DNA from 3 places in the Vibrio genomosp. F10 str. 9ZD137 genome. Region 3 is predicted to be linked to each of the others. Evidence: predicted binding sites of a transcription regulator. Region 3 holds the regulator's gene; each other region holds the start of a gene.
What was found. Region 3 encodes PurR, which represses purine synthesis genes. Its sites were predicted from a motif close to TNANGNAAACGTTTNCNTNA; they were not measured.
Positions count from the first base shown of each region.

Region 1: pckA (phosphoenolpyruvate carboxykinase (ATP)) is a predicted target of PurR. The motif match lies at 2,239-2,258, and genes of this name have one in related genera.
Region 2: purE (5-(carboxyamino)imidazole ribonucleotide mutase) is a predicted target of PurR. The motif match lies at 1,916-1,935, and genes of this name have one in related genera.

Region 1 is NZ_JBNGCJ010000351.1:1,370-5,749, reverse strand. Features, by position in the region: gene gspC (type II secretion system protein GspC) at 1-562, opposite strand, end outside; gene hslR (ribosome-associated heat shock protein Hsp15) at 804-1,205, shown strand; gene hslO (Hsp33 family molecular chaperone HslO) at 1,221-2,096, shown strand; gene pckA (phosphoenolpyruvate carboxykinase (ATP)) at 2,431-4,059, shown strand; partial or broken gene ACP45E_RS07590 (AsmA family protein) at 4,273-4,380, shown strand, end outside.
Region 2 is NZ_JBNGCJ010000379.1:1,446-5,825, forward strand. Features, by position in the region: gene aroE (shikimate dehydrogenase) at 1-517, opposite strand, end outside; gene hemF (oxygen-dependent coproporphyrinogen oxidase) at 642-1,559, opposite strand; gene purE (5-(carboxyamino)imidazole ribonucleotide mutase) at 2,006-2,491, shown strand; gene ACP45E_RS08500 (5-(carboxyamino)imidazole ribonucleotide synthase) at 2,495-3,619, shown strand; gene ACP45E_RS08505 (DNA topoisomerase family protein) at 3,684-4,244, opposite strand; gene ACP45E_RS08510 (DUF494 family protein) at 4,278-4,380, opposite strand, start outside.
Region 3 is NZ_JBNGCJ010001040.1:3,584-7,963, forward strand. Features, by position in the region: gene elyC (envelope biogenesis factor ElyC) at 1-215, shown strand, start outside; gene torR (two-component system response regulator TorR) at 365-1,078, opposite strand; gene torD (molecular chaperone TorD) at 1,321-1,968, shown strand; gene purR (HTH-type transcriptional repressor PurR) at 2,217-3,224, shown strand; cyclic di-GMP riboswitch class I at 3,367-3,469, shown strand; gene ACP45E_RS22100 (TfoX/Sxy family DNA transformation protein) at 3,583-4,173, shown strand; gene ACP45E_RS22105 (TVP38/TMEM64 family protein) at 4,320-4,380, shown strand, end outside.

The sequences.
Region 1 (4,380 bases), on a different contig from region 3:
CTGTATTTTGAGAAAGCTTGCTGTAATCAATCCCAGCTAACATCAAGGTTTCATCTCGACCCGAATTATCAATAATAACGCGATCATTAAACACGGCTTTTAGTTGAACACGCGTTCCTTCGATTTGCTCATTCAAACCATAAGTAGCCTGCCTTCCACGATTAGCAATGACGGCCAGACTCTTGCCATTATCGCTACTGGCAACCACCCCAACCAACGTCAGATTCAGGCGCGTTTTAGGGGCATCCTGAACCACTGGTTTTTCAATCGGCTTACTTTCTTGTTTATATTCACCAAATAAATGGCTACCGGTTAAGGAAGAGGTATCAATTGTCGATTGAGCCTTATTTTGCTTGCTGATCGGCTGCGCCACCCAAGGAGTCACAGAGTCCACCGGACTTTGTACCAGCCAAAATACCTTTCCGAGCATCCAAGCAGATAAAACCAGCAATAGCACGCAGAGCAAAAGACTGGCACGCTGCTGAATCACGACCGAATGCGCTGTCAACTTTTGCAGCCAAACATTTGAAGCAATGTTGTTAGAAAAAAAGTTCTGCTTCACTCCAAAAACCCTTTATAAATATCAATTAAAAATCGCGGATAGCCCATTGCGATTAGCATTATCGATCATACAGTTATGACCGTTAAATATAACATAGCGTAATGATGCTATCGTAAATTCACCCGAATATTTGGTGCTTACCTTGAAAAAATGGCTTCACAACACCATTGTTTATCCACATTTAGTGACTGTTGCCAACACCCAGTGACTGCGCGAAACGCTATTAGAGGTATTTTTCACTATGGGCTCTAGCTCTTCAGACTCCAAATCTACATCAATCAGACTCGATAAGTGGCTTTGGGCTGCCCGCTTTTATAAAACTCGTTCCATCGCACGTAACATGGTTGACGGTGGAAAGGTGCAATATAATGGTCAGCGCAGCAAACCGAGTAAACTTGTAGAAATTGGTGCACTTATTACACTAAAGCAAGGGCATGAAGAAAAAACAGTCACTATCGAGAAGCTTTCAGATCAACGGCGTGGGGCACCAGAAGCGCAAACACTCTATATAGAGACAACGGAAAGCATCAAAAAGCGTGCAGATAATGCTGAACAACGTCGATTGCACGCACACAACCCAAGCCCTGAACGGCGACCTGATAAGAAGCAGCGTCGAAATATTATTAAATTTAAAAATCAATAATCTGGAGCTCCCTAGATGGCAAGCAATGTATTAAACCGCTACCTTTTTAAAGATCTTTCTGTACGCGGTGAGTTGGTACAAGTGGATGAAGCATACCAACAAATAATTTCTAGTAAGGAATACCCTGCCGCAGTGCAAAAACTGCTGGGTGAGCTACTCGTGTCCACAACCCTTCTCACCGCAACACTTAAATTTGAAGGTTCGATTACCATGCAACTTCAAGGTGACGGCCCGGTATCACTGGTTGTTATCAATGGCGATCACGAGCAAAAAATACGTGGCGTTGCGCGTTATGACGGTGACATCAATGAACAAGCAGGCCTGCATGACCTAATCGGTAAAGGCCATTTAGTGATCACGATCGAACCTAAGCAGGGTGAGCGCTATCAGGGTGTTGTAGGGCTAGAAGGCGACAACTTAGCGGAAGTACTTGAAGGTTACTTCGAGCGCTCTGAACAACTCAAGACTCGACTATGGATTCGTACTGGCGAATACAATGGTAAGCCTTGCGCAGCGGGCATGCTGATTCAAGTGATGCCTGATGGTACCGGTACTGAGAATGATTTCGAACACCTTGAGCAATTGACTAACACGGTTAAAAATGAAGAACTGTTTTCATTGGAAGCGAATGATCTTCTGTATCGCTTGTATAATCAGGAACAAGTTCAGCTCTTTGCACCACAACCGGTGACCTTCCACTGTGGTTGTTCTCGTGAACGCAGTGGTGCGGCGATTATGACTGTTGGTCAAGAAGAAGTTGCTGATATTATCGCCACTGAAGGTTCTGTCTCTCTTCATTGTGACTATTGCGGCACCCATTATTCATTCGATGAAGAACAGGTCAAAGAACTGTTTATTGAGGCCAACTTAAACTCCGGTACGCTGCATTAATTTGCTTAAAACAACAAGCACGTAAAATCCGTTACTAAGCCAGCTCTCCGCTGGCTTTTTTTGTGATCAAACCCAGGTAAAACAAGGGCTTCCGTTCCAAAAAAACGCACTTAATTTCTTAGTATTAATAATTCTTTTGCTCTAGCGCAAAGGTTTGCTTACAGGATATTATAAGTACAGCCATTATGTGATGACACACATAAAACCACATTAGATATATGGTCATTATTTGAGCCATATCCCTGTTTTCTGGTAATTCCGTTGATAGCATGATGAGCAAACAAAAAATAATAATATTACAAATCCCTACAAAATATCCTTACAAGGAGCACCTATGACTGTTATGGAACATACAAAGGCTGCACAAATCGATCTAACTAAGCACGGAATTACTGGCGCAACTGAGATTCTTCGTAATCCTAGTTACGAACAATTATTCGAAGAAGAAACCCGTTCAAGTTTAGAAGGCTACGAAAAAGGCGTAGTGACTGAACTCGGTGCTGTTGCTGTTGATACTGGGATCTTTACTGGTCGCTCGCCAAAAGACAAATACATTGTACAAGATGCCACAACAGAAGAGCACATGTGGTGGACATCTGACGCGGTTAAAAATGACAACAAAGCCATCGACCAAACAGTATGGAATGACCTGAAAACGCTGGTAACCAACCAGTTGTCCGGTAAACGTTTGTTTGTGATAGATGGCTACTGTGGTGCGAACCCTGATACTCGCCTCAGTATTCGAATTATTACAGAAGTGGCATGGCAAGCGCATTTCGTTAAGAACATGTTCATCCGCCCAACCGAAGAAGAACTCGCGACATTTGAACCTGATTTTGTGGTCATGAATGGCGCGAAATGCACCAACCAGAAGTGGGAAGAGCATGGTCTGAACTCTGAAAACTTCACCGTCTTTAACCTTACCGAACGCATGCAGTTGATTGGTGGTACTTGGTACGGTGGCGAGATGAAGAAAGGGATGTTCGCAATGATGAACTACTTCCTTCCTCTTAAAGACATCGCATCAATGCACTGCAGTGCAAATATGGGTGAAGATGGCGATGTCGCGGTATTCTTTGGCTTGTCTGGTACCGGTAAAACCACGCTATCAACGGACCCGAAACGTGCACTGATTGGTGATGATGAGCACGGTTGGGATGATGACGGCGTGTTTAACTTCGAAGGTGGCTGCTACGCGAAAACCATCAAACTATCGAAAGAAGCTGAGCCAGATATCTACAACGCTATCCGCCGCGATGCATTGCTAGAAAATGTCACGGTTCGAAATGACGGTTCTATTGATTTTGATGACAACTCAAAAACAGAGAATACGCGAGTTTCATACCCTATCCATCACATTGATAACATTGTTAAACCGGTCTCAAAAGGCGGTCACGCAAACAAAGTAATTTTCCTATCTGCGGATGCGTTTGGTGTTCTTCCTCCAGTGTCTAAGTTGACACCAGAGCAAACCAAATATCACTTCCTATCCGGCTTTACAGCGAAGCTTGCAGGTACAGAGCGCGGCATTACGGAACCAACACCAACGTTCTCTGCTTGTTTTGGTGCGGCATTCTTAACGCTGCACCCAACCAAGTATGCGGAAGTGCTGGTTAAGCGTATGGAAGCCGCTGGTGCAGAAGCTTACCTTGTGAATACCGGTTGGAATGGCACAGGAAAACGTATCTCAATTCAAGATACTCGCGGTATCATTGATGCAATCCTTGATGGTTCCATTGAGAAAGCAGAAACAACGTCGATTCCAGTGTTCAATCTTGAAGTACCAACATCACTACCAGGTGTTGACCCTGCGATTCTAGATCCTCGTGATACCTATGTAGATCCACTACAGTGGGAAAGCAAGGCGCATGATCTTGCACAACGCTTTATTAATAACTTTGATAAGTACACAGACAATACCGAAGGTAAAGCTCTGGTTGCTGCTGGCCCACAGCTCGACTAAAAGTAAAAAACCTAAGGGTCTACATTAGATAAGATCAGTGATAACGTGTTTTAAAACTTATCTTGAAAACTTAGCGTTGTTTTGAAACTTATTTTTGAAACTTAGTTACAAGCCCCTAAATTTAGGGGCTTTTCTATTGAAGCTAACACCGTTTTGTACCAATCTATAGACAATATAAATGATACTTGTTATTCAAACTGGATTAGGCCTCTCATGAAAAAGCTATTGGTTCTCTCGCTAATCCTCATTTCTTTCGTCATTTTTTTTATTGCATCTGTGTTTATTCTCTCTCAAACACACTACGCCACCAGCGCTACGAAT
Region 2 (4,380 bases), on a different contig from region 3:
TATTTCCATAAGATTCAAACATGTCTGCGAGCTGTTGAGCTTTTGCATGAGTTCGATTGGTAATAATAATTTCAGCTGGGTTTTGATCCAAAAGCGGCTTGATTACCCCCCTTGCAGCCCCACCAGCCCCAATCAATAGAATACGAGCACCCTTCAAAGGCACTTGGTATTGAAGGAGATCCTGAACGAGCCCTTCACCATCAGTATTATCACCAATGATCTCTCCATCATCTAATTTCTTTAGCGTATTCACCGCGCCCGCTAACTGTGCTCGCTCTGTTAAACGGTCAGCGAATTGATAAGCATCTTCTTTAAAAGGCGCCGTAATATTACAGCCCTTGCCGCCTTCTGAAAAAAAGAGCGTTGCCGCTTGTTTGAATCCATCTTTTGGCGGACAAGCCGACACATAAGTAAGAGGCTGATTGGTTTGGCGCGCAAATAGAGTATGGATGAAGGGAGATTTACTTTGTGTGATGGGATTGCCGAAAACCACGTAACGATCTATTTGCTGAGTCATATCCTTAACCTATAAGAAATTAAAAAGAGTCACACTAAAAGACATGTGCCTTAAAATATGACCCTATCACTAACTCTAAATAGAAGAAACTACATAAAGAAGAAAGCCTATAGAAAGCGATCGATTACCAATCTCGAGGTTTTAGGTAGTGATCGTAAAGCGCCGCTTCTGGGGAATCACTTTCTACCTGGTAGGCATATTCCCAGCGAGCTAATGGTGGCATCGACATAAGAATCGATTCAGTCCGCCCTCCGCTTTGCAATCCGAACAGCGTTCCTCTGTCATACACCAGGTTGAATTCAACATAACGTCCTCGACGGTAAAGCTGAAAATCGCGCTCTCTTTCACCAAATGACGTCTCTTTTCTTCGCTCAACAATAGGCAAGTAGGCATCAGTAAAGCCCTCTCCCACCGCTTGCATATAGGAAAAGCACTTATCAAAGCCCCACTGGTTAAGATCATCAAAGAATAAACCGCCAACGCCCCGCGTTTCTTTGCGATGTGGTAAGAAAAAGTATTTATCGCACCAAGCTTTATGCTCGGCATATACCTGGGCACCAAAAGGCTCACAAATATCTTTGGCAACATTGTGCCAATGCTGACAATCTTCCTCAAAAGGATAGAACGGCGTTAAATCAAAACCGCCACCAAACCACCAGATCGGGTCTTCGCCCTCTTTTTCAGCAATAAAAAAGCGCACATTAGCATGAGACGTCGGAATATACGGGTTATTAGGATGCATCACTAACGAAACACCCATCGCCTCAAATCTTCGGCCTGCTAACTCTGGCCGGTGCGCCGTAGCTGATGCTGGCATTTGTTCGCCCAAGACATGTGAGAAGTTAACACCACCTTGCTCAAAAACATGCCCATAACGCATAACTCGTGTTCGGCCACCACCAGCAAGTCGCTCACTCGGACCTTTCTCCCAATCGTCATGTTCAAACTTAGCCGTGCCATCTGCCTGTTCTAGTGCAGAACAGATGTTATCTTGCAGTGATAATAGAAACTGCTTCACTTTGTGCTTATCAATACTTGCCATCATTCTTGTCCAACGCTGATTTTGGTTATCTTTTTGACTTCATCTGACTTTCTTTATCGAACTTGCTATATCGTACTTTCTCTATCGAAATGGTCAGCCTTGCCTTACGACCCTTGAGGTTTTGGCATCTCTATTCTCACTCGGTTTATCGCTTCTACTCGTTTTCTATTCGAGTATGGCAAACCGTTTATCACCCAGCAGCGGCTACACTTCAGAGATGGTGATGCACGAAATAAACCCCGTCAGGTTAGCACCCTGACTCTGATTTATCCGCAGTGAGCATGGTAAGTGTACAAATAATCACAATCCGTGCCTAAGGTATTTGTTTACAAATTGTATGATTCTTCTTTTAACACCAGCGCAAACGTTTGCTTGATGCGATTTTACCCGTATAATGCGCCCAAAATATCCACTCACCTAATTATTGAAGCTTGAAGGAGTTTGAGATGAAAGTCGGCATTATTATGGGTTCTAAATCAGATTGGCCAACCATGAAACTAGCAGCAGAGATGCTAGACCAATTTGGTGTCCCTTACGAAACCAAGGTCGTTTCTGCGCACAGAACTCCTCAGCTACTCGCAGATTACGCCACTACTGCAAAAGAGCGTGGCATTAAAGTCATCATCGCTGGAGCGGGCGGGGCTGCTCACTTACCAGGTATGGCAGCGGCCTTTACCAGTGTTCCGGTATTAGGGGTTCCAGTACAATCTCGCGCTCTTAAAGGGATGGATTCATTGTTATCCATCGTACAAATGCCTAAAGGGATCGCCGTTGGTACTTTGGCTATCGGTGAAGCAGGTGCGGCCAATGCTGGAATTCTAGCCGCACAAATTATCGGCACACACGATGAGACAGTCATGGCTAAAGTTGAAGCGTTCCGAACAGAACAAACCGACACCGTCCTTGCCAACCCGAATCCTGCTGAGGACTAAACCATGCACGTATTGGTATTAGGTGCAGGTCAACTTGCTCGAATGATGTCACTGGCTGGCGCACCACTTAATATTGAGATATCAGCCTTTGATGTGAACAGTGAAACCATCGTTCATCCTTTGACTCAGGCGGTAATTGGTCAAGGATTAGAAAATGCTATTGCACAAGCCGATGTGATTACGGCTGAATTTGAGCACATTCCACATAATGTGCTCGATATCTGTGAAAAAAGTGGAAAGTTTTTTCCTACGACAGAAGCAATCAAAGCCGGTGGTGACCGACGAATAGAAAAAGCGCTACTTGATCAAGCCCAGGTGAGAAATGCTGACTATTACATCGTTAATACCCGTGAAGATTTTGATGCCGCCATTGAATCCGTTAAGCTTCCAATGGTGTTGAAGAGTGCTTTAGGCGGGTATGACGGAAAAGGTCAATGGCGTCTTAAATCGCTAAAAGACGTTGATGCCATCTGGTCTGAAATGGCTGAATGTATCGCCTCTTCTCCTTCTCAATCGATTGTGGCCGAAGCCTTCATTCCGTTTAATCGAGAAGTCTCTCTTGTGGGAGCAAGAGCAAAAGATGGCAGCATTGCCGTTTACCCATTAGCGGAAAACGTTCACACCAATGGCGTACTCAGCTTATCAACAGCCATTGATGCTCCCCAACTGCAAAGCCAAGCACTGCAGATGTTTTCAGCGATTGCCAATCGCCTAGATTATGTGGGCGTTCTTGCGTTAGAGTTTTTTGATGTTGATGGGCAACTACTGGTCAACGAAATAGCTCCGCGAGTACATAACTCCGGACACTGGACTCAGCAAGGTGCAGAAACCTGTCAATTTGAAAATCACCTACGCGCTGTTTGTGGTCTGGCTTTAGGATCAACTAAGCTTATCCGCCCTACTGCGATGGTCAATATACTGGGTGAAGACAAACTACCAGACGCTCTGCTTTCTACGGAAGGCTGTCATATACATTGGTATGGAAAAGAAAAGCGGGCGGGTCGAAAAATGGGACACATCAATGTTTCAGCTCAATCAGCCACAGAACTTCAGCTGACTTTGGCCTCTCTGGCTAAGGTTCTCGATGAACGTGCTTACCCAGCCATTCATGAGCTGGCTAAAAATTAATTTTTAGTGTCAGTAACCTATGTAAAAACCAAATAAAAAATGACGCTATTGCGTCATTTTTTATTTATTTCTGAATGTGATGACAACGTCTATCGGCACATTGCAGCTTAACCCCACTGGCGAGTTTCTTTTCAACTAACAATGGAAAACCGCACTGCTCACAGCGACCTTTAACGGGGGGCAAATTTACAGCAAATTTGCATTTAGGGTAGCAATCGCATGCATAAAATACCTTGCCGAAGCGTGTTTTCCTCTCAGCGAGGTGTCCTTTACCGCAATCAGGACACGCGTACTGCGGTACTTTGTCATCACTTTTGTTGTCTAATGATTCAATGTGATGACAAGTAGGGTAGTTACTACAGCCAATGAACATCCCATATCGCCCCTGGCGTAAAACCAACTCGTTTGTACATAATGGGCAAGCGACACCCAATGGTTTTATTATGTGCCCATCATTTTGATGCAATGGTCGAATAAAATCACAGCTAGGGTATTGAGTACAACCTAAAAAAGGGCCGTGTTTGCCATGGCGGAGTTGAAGCTTTCCATCACAATTAGGGCAAGGTTCATGTTCTAGCGCATGCTCGTGGTTTGAAAATAAATGTTGATCTATTTTACTGCTCATTGGGCTCTTAAGTGGTTAATCAAAGGTGGCAACTTAATGCAAAATACCTTGCTCGGTTGTGTATAACAGCTCTTCCATTAGCGTATAAGCATTTTCATTTCCAGGTACATTAAACAGCACCATCAAAATAATCCAC
Region 3 (4,380 bases):
ACTCCGCTGGAATTAAACCAGTTCCTGCGCCAACTAACTACTTGGCCCACCAAAATATTAATCAGCCTTGGGAAAAATACACACCAAGAGCACGCTACCTAGAGCAAACAGAACGATATTGGCACGAAACCTTAGGGATGATCTGGCAAACATTACGTGATAAAGCCGCCAATTACGAAGAGAACGTTTTGGAAGTAGAAGACAATACGCTTTAGGCGTCATCTCTAAAACGGTTAAATTTATGAATCTCCGAGATAGATCGCTCCCATATTAAAAGCCCGAAGTCATAAAGTTCGGGCTGTTTTGTCTATCCTATGAATAAATACCGTGATTGTGGGAACACAATCTTTTACGAATGCTAGGTTTAGTCTCCGGCAAACATATACCCCTCGCCATGGACAGTGACAAAAATTTGGGGGTTCTTTGCGTCGTATTCCATTTTCGCTCTCATGCGTCTGATCAACACATCAATAGTACGATCGTTTGGCGCATCAACGCGGTGACTGATCATGTTGAGTATACGTTCTCGGCTTAGCACTTGGTTAGGGTACGATGATAACGCAACAAGCAATTCGTATTCGGCTTTGGTCAGTTTAACCGGAACACCATCACGACTAAGTGCTCTGCGCTGAATATCAAACGTCCAATCACTAAAGTGAACCAATTTCTCGTTGGCGTCTTTTACCGCAGGGAGAGAAGAGGCATTCTTTGCTGTTGAGATCCGCCACAATAAATTTTTCACTCGAACCAGCAGTTCACGTAATTCAAAGGGTTTGGTGACGTAATCATCCGCGCCCATTTCTAAGCCAACAATCTTATCAATGCTGTCGGTTCGCCCGGTTACCAAAATAATACCCATGTCCGACTGACTTCGCAGTTCTCGTGTCAACATCAGGCCATCAGAGCCTGGAAGGTTAATGTCAAGCATGACCAAATCGACAGAGGACATGTTCAATATTTCATGCATCTGTTCACCGCTTTGAGCTTCACTCACCGTATAGCCTTCATTCTGAAAGTAGCCGACCAGCTTACTGCGTGTGACAGCATCGTCTTCGACGACCAGTATATGATAAGTCATTTAACCCACTTATTTTTATTCATTGGAATGATTTTGCTAGAGCCATTCTATTCATAATTCATCACAATTCTAGCTCATCCGGTTAAGTTTGGACAAATCTTGCAAGTTTATTGATTCAAAACAAGATAGCTGAATCTGTTCATAATTCGACATAATTTCACAATTTTTATCATACTCTTAAGTAACCCTGTTCATTTTTATTCGTTAAACTAGAAAGATTATTTCTGTTAAGGCTAATGACAATGCAAGAAACAAAAGCATTCAACGAAAAACGTGCTGAAATCTACTGGTGGCTATCTAGTCTATTCGCCAAAGAACTCACAGAACCGGATGTCGAACAGTACCAGTCGGCTCAGATTAGAGCTTTCCTTACTGGTTTGGGAGAGAACCCATCATTAAAGCCTGCGATTGATAAACTCGTTGATGCACTGAATCGACTGCAAGATAGAGAAGATGCACAACTTGAGTTATCTGCTGACTTTTGTGACCTATTTTTAAAGTCAGAGAAAGATTCGGCTCTGCCATACGCGTCAATTTATATTGGCGAGGCTGGAATACTCAACGATACCCCTGCAAAGGAAATGGCGGATCTGATGGCGAAGCATAATGTGGCAGTTCATGAAACCCTCAATGAACCGGCTGATCATATCGCTATTGAGCTCGATTTTTTAGGTCACCTGATTATCCGTTCCAATGAAGTTGAAATAGAAAAGCACCTTGACCAAGCGCTGATTGAGCAAGAACAGTTTATCTCAACCTACTTGTTATCTTGGGTCCCGCAATTCACCCATAAATGTCAGCAATTGGATGATTTCGGTTTCTATGCTGCAGTATCTGAATTGATGAGTGCTTTTCTGGAACTCGATTACCAGTACTTAACTGGCGAGTAAAAACTCGATATAAACACCATGATATTGTCTAATTGTCGTTTTAGATCACGCGAATATGACCGCTTTTCATTGCTTGTCCTTCACATGACGTCTAAAATTGAAATAATAACGACAAAAGAATGACTAACTAACCGCTATTATTGGCGGTTTTTGTGTTTTTACTCATAATAAGATGTTTTTGCTCATGTAAGCACTGAAACGCTTTGTTAGTGAATGGAATTGCAACTGCAATTAACAGGAAAAGAATTATGGCCACAATTAAAGATGTTGCTCGCTTAGCTGGCGTATCAACGACCACTGTTTCTCACGTTATCAATAAAACGCGATTCGTGGCAGAAACGACACAAGAAAAAGTGAATAAAGCCGTTGAAGAGCTCAACTACGCGCCAAGTGCCGTTGCCCGCAGCTTAAAATGCAACACAACACGAACTATTGGCATGCTGGTCACTCAGTCTACTAATCTTTTCTTTTCTGAAGTCATTGACGGTGTTGAAAGCTATTGTTATCGCCAAGGCTACACGCTGATTCTTTGTAACACCGGCGGTATCTATGAAAAACAGCGTGACTATATTCGCATGCTGGCCGAGAAACGAGTGGATGGCATTCTGGTCATGTGTTCTGACCTTACTGAAGAACTTCGAGAAATGCTTGATCGTCACTCAACCATTCCAAAGGTTGTCATGGATTGGGGCCCAGAAAGCTCCCAGGCTGATAAAATAATCGATAATTCAGAAGAAGGTGGTTATCTCGCCACAAAATACCTGATTGATAAAGGCCATAAAGATATTGCCTGTCTAAGCGGGCATTTTGAAAAAGCAGCATGCCAAGAGCGCATTTTAGGCTTTAAGCGAGCATTGACAGAAGCCAACCTAAAAATCGATGAAGATTGGATCTTAGAAGGTAACTTTGAGTGTGATACCGCAGTCTTAGCAGCAGACCAAATTGCGGCGATGGACAACAAACCAACGGCCATTTTCTGTTTCAACGACACGATGGCTCTCGGTTTAATCAGTCGCTTGGGGCAAAAAGGGATTAACGTTCCTAACGATATCTCTGTCATTGGTTATGACAATATTGAGCTTGCTGAGTACTTTTCTCCTCCACTAACGACCGTACACCAACCCAAACGTCGTGTAGGTAAAAATGCATTTGAAATTTTGCTTGAGAGAATCAAAGATAAAGATCACGAAAAGCGCATATTTGAGATGCACCCTGAAATCGTAGAACGAAACACCGTAAAGGATCTCAATAAGTAGTTTGCTTTGACCGGCTTTTCTTTACTTGCTAATTATATGTTATAGTTTAGACTCAATATTGAGATGAATTTGTTGGATGAACATCACACTAACCAGGCGGTTTTGTGATTCTCATTCAAATTGATCAAAGCTTTATTTTCAGTCACGCACAGGGCAAACCACTTGAAAAGGTGGGACGCAAAGCCTCCGGCCTAAACCAAACATTCTGTTTATCACAGGAGTTGGTAGGTAGCGGGGTTACCGATGGCAAGCAATGCAAACATAAAATTTACCCGTAAATGACACAGTTTCTGCATATTTTGCTAACCTCTCGGACCTGATTTGGTGGCGTATTTAACATACACCGAGAACATACAGCATGGATAAACCAATACTAAAAGACTCAATGAGGCTGTTTGAACAGCTTGGACGAGTAAAGTCTCGTTCAATGTTTGGCGGTTTCGGTATTTTTGTTGAAGACACAATGTTTGCACTTGTTGTAAATGACAAACTTCACATAAGAGCCGATAGCATTGCCGTTAAAAAGTTCAAGCAGCAAGGCTATATGCCATATGTCTATAAAAAGCGCGGACACCCTGTCGTAACAAAATATTATGCGTTACCTGATGATTGGATGTCAGATTCAGCAACCACTCTCGCTGAAGCGAAAAACTCATTAGAGATTGCAAAGAAAGAGAAAGAAAGCCAAGCATCTGCAAAACCGGATCGCCTTAAGGATTTACCAAATCTTAGGTTGGCAACGGAAAGAATGCTGAAAAAAGCGGGTATTGATTCTGTAGCAACTCTTGAGGAACAAGGCTCTGTAGCCGCTTATAAGGCCATTCAGCAATCTCACCCATCAGATGTGGGGCTGGAGCTTCTTTGGGCGCTAGAAGGCGCCATTAAGGGGACTCACTGGTCTGTTATTCCCCAAGAGAGACGGGAAGAACTCGCGAATCGATTAAGATAACTCAAAAAAGCCAACATTCATATGTTGGTTTTTTTATGCCTCGTTATCAGCATCAAAGCTTGAATCTTTTTATTCTATTGCTACTTGAAATTTTTTCACCCTAATACGGTTCTCTATAAACACATCAACTTACTGGTTCTCTAACTATGAATAAAAAAATACTCTTTGCCATTTTTCTGATAGGCACCATTTTGTTTCTAACGATAA